DNA from 2 places in the Rahnella sp. RcJ3 genome. Region 2 is predicted to be linked to the other one. Evidence: predicted binding sites of a transcription regulator. Region 2 holds the regulator's gene; the other holds the start of a gene.
The links. Region 2 encodes PhoB, which activates phosphate uptake and scavenging genes when phosphate is short. Its sites were predicted from a motif close to CTGTCATAAAACTGNCNNAT; they were not measured.
Positions count from the first base shown of each region.

Region 1: a site for PhoB is predicted at 1,327-1,346, ahead of serA (phosphoglycerate dehydrogenase). Genes of this name have one in related genera too.

Region 1 is NZ_QSNX01000015.1:73,765-77,189, reverse strand. It holds gene DXU84_RS18840 (LysR family transcriptional regulator ArgP) at 1-348, opposite strand, end outside; gene rpiA (ribose-5-phosphate isomerase RpiA) at 576-1,238, shown strand; gene serA (phosphoglycerate dehydrogenase) at 1,589-2,827, shown strand; gene asr (acid resistance repetitive basic protein Asr) at 3,139-3,425, opposite strand, start outside.
Region 2 is NZ_QSNX01000001.1:59,682-63,106, forward strand. It holds gene sbcC (exonuclease subunit SbcC) at 1-345, opposite strand, end outside; gene sbcD (exonuclease subunit SbcD) at 342-1,580, opposite strand; gene phoB (phosphate response regulator transcription factor PhoB) at 1,808-2,497, shown strand; gene phoR (phosphate regulon sensor histidine kinase PhoR) at 2,520-3,425, shown strand, end outside.

The DNA of each region.
Region 1 (3,425 bases), on a different contig from region 2:
CACTGATTTCAGCGCCGGTAACAGCCAGGTTGCCAGACTGTCGGCGTTGACCGCCAGTGAAAGCAGCAGAGGTGTATCATTGCTTTCATTGTTGCTGTCACTGCCAAGCCACTCTTCTTCCAGTAATTCCACCTGATGTAACAAGGCCAGTAATTTCTGTCCCTGTTCAGTCGGCCGGGGTGGAACGGTACGAACCAGCAGCGGCTGGCCAAACAAATTTTCCAGTTGCTTAATGCGCTGAGAGACGGCCGATTGTGTGATGCAAAGCTTCTGCGCTGCGCGCTCAAAACCGCGCTCACGGATCACCGCGTCCAGTGCCTGCAGCGTTCTATAGTCCGGGCGTTTCATCGGAGTTCTGTCCCTTAGATTTAATTTTATCCGAACACTATGCCACAGATTGTCAGGATTTGTGGTGAGGAAAATCTTTGTGTTTGCAGCACAATTGCACTTAATAAGTGTGATCTGGCTGCGGTGTTGTTTATCCAAATTGCCGGGACATGCTTTATAATCACCGGCACTCTTCGTTCCACCGAACTATTCACGCCACTTACGTGTTATCAGACAGAGAAGCCATTATGACGCAGGAAGAATTGAAAAAAGCAGTCGGCTGGGCCGCACTGGATTACGTCACGCCGGGCACCATTGTCGGTGTCGGTACCGGATCCACCGCCGCACATTTCATTGATGCACTGGGTTCCATCAAAGGCCAGATTGAAGGTGCGGTTTCAAGCTCCGATGCTTCTACCGCAAAACTGAAGAGTCTGGGTATTCATGTTTTCGACAGCAATGAAGTGGATTCGCTGGATGTGTATGTCGATGGCGCGGATGAAATCAACGGCTCGATGCAGATGATCAAAGGGGGTGGCGCTGCGCTGACCCGCGAAAAAATCATTGCCGCGATTGCCAAAAAATTCATCTGTATCGTGGATGCTTCCAAGCAGGTTGATGTGCTGGGTAAATTCCCGCTGCCGGTGGAAGTGATCCCAATGGCGCGCTCTTATGTTGCGCGTGAACTGGTTAAACTCGGCGGCCTGCCGGAATACCGCCAGAATGTGCTGACAGACAATGGCAATGTGATCCTTGATGTGCATAACCTGAACATTCTTGATGCCGTCGCGATGGAAAATAAGATCAACAGTATTGCCGGTGTTGTGACTGTCGGCCTGTTCGCCAACCGGGGTGCTGACGTGGCGCTGGTCGGGACTTCTGAAGGTGTCAAAACCGTCAAACTGAAGTAATCAGAATATAAGCAGAAGATCTGGCTGCTTTAGGGCAAGGCAGCCAGCCTAAGCCTCGTCATTGCGCTGTCATAACGCAATGTTATGAAGATGATAATTTTCTGACTGAATCATCTTTTCTTCAAAGGCTTTAATTTGGTGACTTATGTCACATTTCTGTATTTCTCCTCCTGAACGTCTGGCACAGTAAAATTGAACCAGCATGAAATGCTAAAAACCGGCAGGCGTGCTGAGCCTTCTGCTGGGGGGCAGGCAATCGTTTGTATTGATGATGGCGGATTTTTTGTTATGTTGACTGTGAGCAGTCATCTTGCAGTTCGAATTCAGCCAGAAAAATATAGGGTCGGGAAATGGCAAAAGTATCACTTGAGAAAGACAAGATTAAATTTTTGTTAGTGGAAGGCGTCCACCAAAGTGCGGTTGATACACTCCGTGCCGCGGGTTACACCAATATTGAATTTCACAAAGGTGCTTTAGACACGCAATCGCTGAAAGAATCGATCCGTGATGCGCACTTTGTTGGACTCCGATCGCGTACTCAGCTGACTGAAGAAGTGTTCCAGGCAGCCGAAAAACTGGTGGCTGTTGGGTGTTTCTGTATCGGCACCAATCAGGTAGATCTGAAAGCTGCGACCCGTCGCGGTATTCCGGTCTTTAACGCACCCTTCTCCAACACCCGTTCGGTTGCGGAAATGGTGCTGGGCGAGATGTTGCTGATGATGCGCGGCATTCCTGAAGCGAATGCGAAAGCGCACCGTGGTGTCTGGAACAAGCTGGCGGTCGGTTCATTCGAAGCGCGCGGCAAGCGTCTGGGTATCATCGGTTACGGTCACATTGGCACGCAGCTGGGGATTCTGGCGGAAAGCCTGGGGATGCGCGTCTTCTATTATGACATCGAAAGCAAACTGCCTTTGGGCAACGCGCAGCCGATTGCCACACTGGAAGAATTGCTCAATACCAGCGACGTCGTCACGCTGCATGTGCCGGAAACAGCCGGAACCAAAGACATGATCTCCGAGTTGCAACTGGCGCAGATGAAGCCTGGCGCACTGCTGATCAATGCCTCACGCGGCACGGTCATCGACATTCCTGCGCTGTGCAATGCGCTGCGCAACAAACATCTTTCCGGTGCGGCTATCGACGTCTTCCCGGAAGAACCGGCGACTAACAGTGACCCGTTCAATTCTCCGCTGTGTGAATTCGACAACGTATTGCTGACGCCGCATATCGGCGGTTCGACGATGGAAGCGCAGGAAGGTATCGGCCTCGAAGTGGCAGGCAAACTGGCGAAATACTCTGACAACGGTTCTACACTGTCAGCGGTCAACTTCCCGGAAGCGTCTCTGCCAGCGCACACCGAGAAAGCCAGCCGTCTGCTGCATATCCACGAAAACCGTCCGGGTGTGCTGACCAGCATCAACCAGATTTTTGCGGAACAGGGTATCAACATTGCTGCGCAGTACCTGCAAACCAGTCCAGAAATCGGTTATGTGGTGATTGATGCAGAAACGGATATCAATACGCTGACTACCGCGCTGCAACTGATGAAGGCGATTCCGGGAACCATTCGTGCCCGTTTGCTTTACTGATAAGCCTTTCTGAAACAGACAAAATACCAACCGCCGAAAGGCGGTTTTTTGTTTTATGGCATCAGGGCGTTAAAAAATGTCTGCAGAGGGAATAAAGGGGGGATCAAAACGTCAGAAGTAAAAGGACAGGGTAATCAGACCGCAGAGGATCATTGATGAAAAAGTGATTTCGAACAGGTAGCGGCGCAGCATCATCTGTCAGTACCTCAGGGCAGAAAACGGAGAAAAAAACACCCGGCGAACCGGGTGTTAAATTTTTCAGTCTTGATAAGAGTGAACAGATTCGTTCACAAAGACTTCTTAGTGACTTCTTATGCTGCCGGAGTTGCTTTAGCCGGAGCAGCTTTCTTAGCATGTTTCACGTGCTTTTTAGCCGCCTGCGCCTTCTGAGCAACAGGAGCCGCTTTCTTAGCGTGTTTCACGTGCTTCTTAGCCGCCTGCGCTTTCTGAGCAACAGGAGCCGCTTTTTTAGCGTGTTTCACGTGTTTCTTAGCCGCCTGCGCCTTCTGAGCGACTGGTGCTTTTTTAGCGGCTTTTTTGTGTTTCTTGGCAGCTTGCGCTTTCTGAACAGGTTTCTTGTGTGCTTTATGCTTAGTGG
Region 2 (3,425 bases):
CAGCTCGACTTTCGGTGCCTGCAGATTGCCGTCAGGGGAATTTTTGGCGCGGCGCTGGCTCCAGAAAGCGCGGTAACCCACACCTTTGACTTCAAACTCCACCTCGGCCAGCGATTCTGCGGTGTGGCGGGTCATCAGTTCATTCTGGCTTGGTGTAATGTTCAGCCGTGGCGTCTGATGATAAAGCGCCAGACAAATGGCATCGAGCAGGGTGGTTTTCCCCGCACCGGTCGGACCGGTGATGGCGAATAATCCGTTGCTGGCAAACGGCTCGGCGGTGAAATCAATTTTCCATTCGCCTTCCAGCGAGTTCAGGTTTTTTAAACGCAGGCTGAGAATTTTCATTGTGCGCTGTCCTCCGCGTTCTGACCGTTGGTAACCTGTTCAACCACCTGCGCAAACAACGTGCGCATCCGAGCCTGACGCGGCTCGTCAGGGGCCGGTTCCAGCGCCAGTCGTCGTTCAAACACGTCGCTGACGCTCAGTTCGCTGAGGGTTTCTTTTTCCTGCTGCTCAATACTGTTGATGCGCTGTTCTTTGCTGCGGCGTAACAGCACGACTTCTACCGGCAGATCTTCCGTCAGCGCCTGAATGCGTCGCTGGATGTCGCTGAGATAATCCTGGGTGGAGACTTCAATATCGAGCCACACCGGTTTGGCCGGATCACCGCCTTCGAACTGTGCCAGTTGTTGTTCAATCTCCACCAGCGAGCCTTTGATTATCTGCATCGGCTGGAAAACCGGGATTTCCAGTGTGTCGATGGCGTTGAGCGTCGCACCATCAAAATCAAGTAAGTACACACTTTTAGCTTTGCTCAGTTCGTCAAAACTCAGGGCAATCGGCGAGCCGCTGTAACGGATATGTTCGGTTTTGGCGACGCATTGTGCACGGTGAATATGACCCAGTGCCACATAATCGACCGGCGGAAAGGCCTGCGCCGGAAACGCATCGAGCGTACCTATATAGATGTCGCGCACGGAATCAGAGGTACTGACGCCGACAGTCGTCAGATGGCCGGTCGCAATAATAGGCAGCGGCATGCCCAGTTCGTCACGTCTGGCCTGCGCAGCCTGCCAGAGCGCGTCATAATGCGCGGCGATGGCTTCCTGCAATGCCAGTTGCTTGTCGCTGCCGGACTGTCCCGCCTGGCTGGCGAGCAGATCACGCGGGCGTAAAAACGGGATAGCGCACAGTATCGCACCGGGTTTCCCGTCACGCTGACTGAGCACTAAAATCTGTTCAGAAAGGTTTTCACCGACGGTGGCAATCACCCGCGTATTCAGGCAGGAAAGGAGCTCGCGCGATTCATTGAGCGTGGCGACAGAATCGTGGTTACCAGCCAGCACCACCAGCTGGCAGCCGGTTTGCTGTAATTCCACCACGAAGCGGTTATACAATTCGCGGGCATAACTGGGTGGGGATCCCGTGTCGAAAATATCGCCCGCGACAATCACGGCGTCGACCTGATGTTGCTGCACCTGACCGGTCAGCCAGCGCAAAAATGCCTGATGTTCGGCTGCACGGCTTTTAGTGAAAAAGTACTGGCCGAGGTGCCAGTCTGACGTGTGGATCAGGCGCATGAGACTCCCGTATGAACCCTGGATGACGACAATGAGGTAAAGTATAAACGTCGGCAGGGGAAGCTGTCCCCGATAAATCAGACCAATTTCAGCAAGATGGCCGAAAATTATCTGTCATAGTTGACTGTAATGAACCATTCTTTTCATTCATAAATCTGTCACAAAACTGACGCATAATGGCGCCCGCAATCAAATAAAAGATCGCTAACCTATTGGCAGGACCTACGATGGCTAGACGTATATTGGTGGTTGAAGACGAAGCTCCAATCCGTGAAATGGTGTGTTTTGTACTGGAACAAAATGGCTATCAGGCCGTAGAAGCTGAGGATTTTGATTCAGCGATTGGGCAGCTTGTTGAACCTTACCCTGAACTGATCCTGCTTGACTGGATGTTACCTGGCGGTTCCGGTATTCAGTTTATTAAGCATCTTAAACGTGAGGCACTGACCCGCGAAATTCCGGTGATGATGCTGACCGCACGCGGTGAAGAAGAAGATCGGGTGCGCGGCCTTGAAGTGGGTGCCGATGATTACATCACTAAACCGTTTTCTCCGAAAGAACTGGTTGCCCGCATTAAAGCCGTGATGCGTCGCATCTCGCCAATGGCGGTGGAAGAAGTGATCGACATGCAGGGGTTAAGCCTGGATCCGTCGTCTCACCGGGTAATGGCCAACGAGCAGGCGCTCGATATGGGGCCGACCGAATTTAAGTTATTACACTTCTTTATGACCCATTCCGAACGTGTATACAGCCGCGAACAGTTGCTCAATAACGTCTGGGGCACTAACGTTTATGTGGAAGATCGCACGGTTGACGTGCATATTCGTCGTTTACGTAAGGCGCTGGAAACCAGTGGACATGACAGAATGATCCAGACTGTTCGTGGTACCGGATACCGTTTTTCAACGCGTTATTGAGCCCTCACAGCGGAGAATCTGTGTGCTAGAACGTTTGTCATGGAAACGACTGGCGGGTGAATTGTTTCTCTTTTGCCTGCCAGCGTTAATTCTCGGTATCTTCGTCGGCCATTTCGGCTGGCTCCTCCTGGTGTCGCTGATGGCGGCACTGGGCTGGAATTATTACAACCAGCTTAAACTCTCTCACTGGCTGTGGCTCGACCGCAGCATTACGCCACCGAATGGGCGCTGGAGCTGGGAGCCGCTGTTTTACGGGCTGAACCAGATGCAGATACGCAACCGGCGTCGCCGTCGGGAATTAGGTCAGCTCATCAAACGTTTTCGCAGCGGTGCCGAATCGCTGCCGGATGCCGTGGTGCTGACCACTGAAGATGGCAATATTTTCTGGTGTAACGGACTGGCGCAGGATTTGCTCGGTTTCCGCTGGCCGGAAGATAACGGGCAACATATCTTCAACCTGCTGCGTTATCCGGAATTCCGGCTGTGGATCCAGACCCGCGATTTCAGCCGGGCGCTGAATTTACAACTCAATAATGAGCATTATGTCGAGTTTCGCGTCATGCCTTATTCCGAAGGACAACTGCTGATGGTGGCACGCGACGTGACCCAGATGCGTCAGCTTGAAGGCGCACGGCGTAACTTCTTCGCTAACGTCAGTCATGAACTGAGAACCCCATTGACGGTATTGCAGGGGTATCTGGAAATGATGGAAGACGCCAAGCTGGAAGAGCCTTTCCGCACTAAAGCGCTGGATACCATGCAGGAACAGACGCGGCGCATGGACGGGCTGGTGAAGCAGCTGCTGACGCTGTCGAAAATCGAAGCCTCAGCGAATATTGATTTGCACGAGAAAGTCGATATTCCGGTGATGCTCGGCATGCTCGAACGTGAAGTGCAAACGTTAAGCAACGGCAGGCATGAAGTGGTG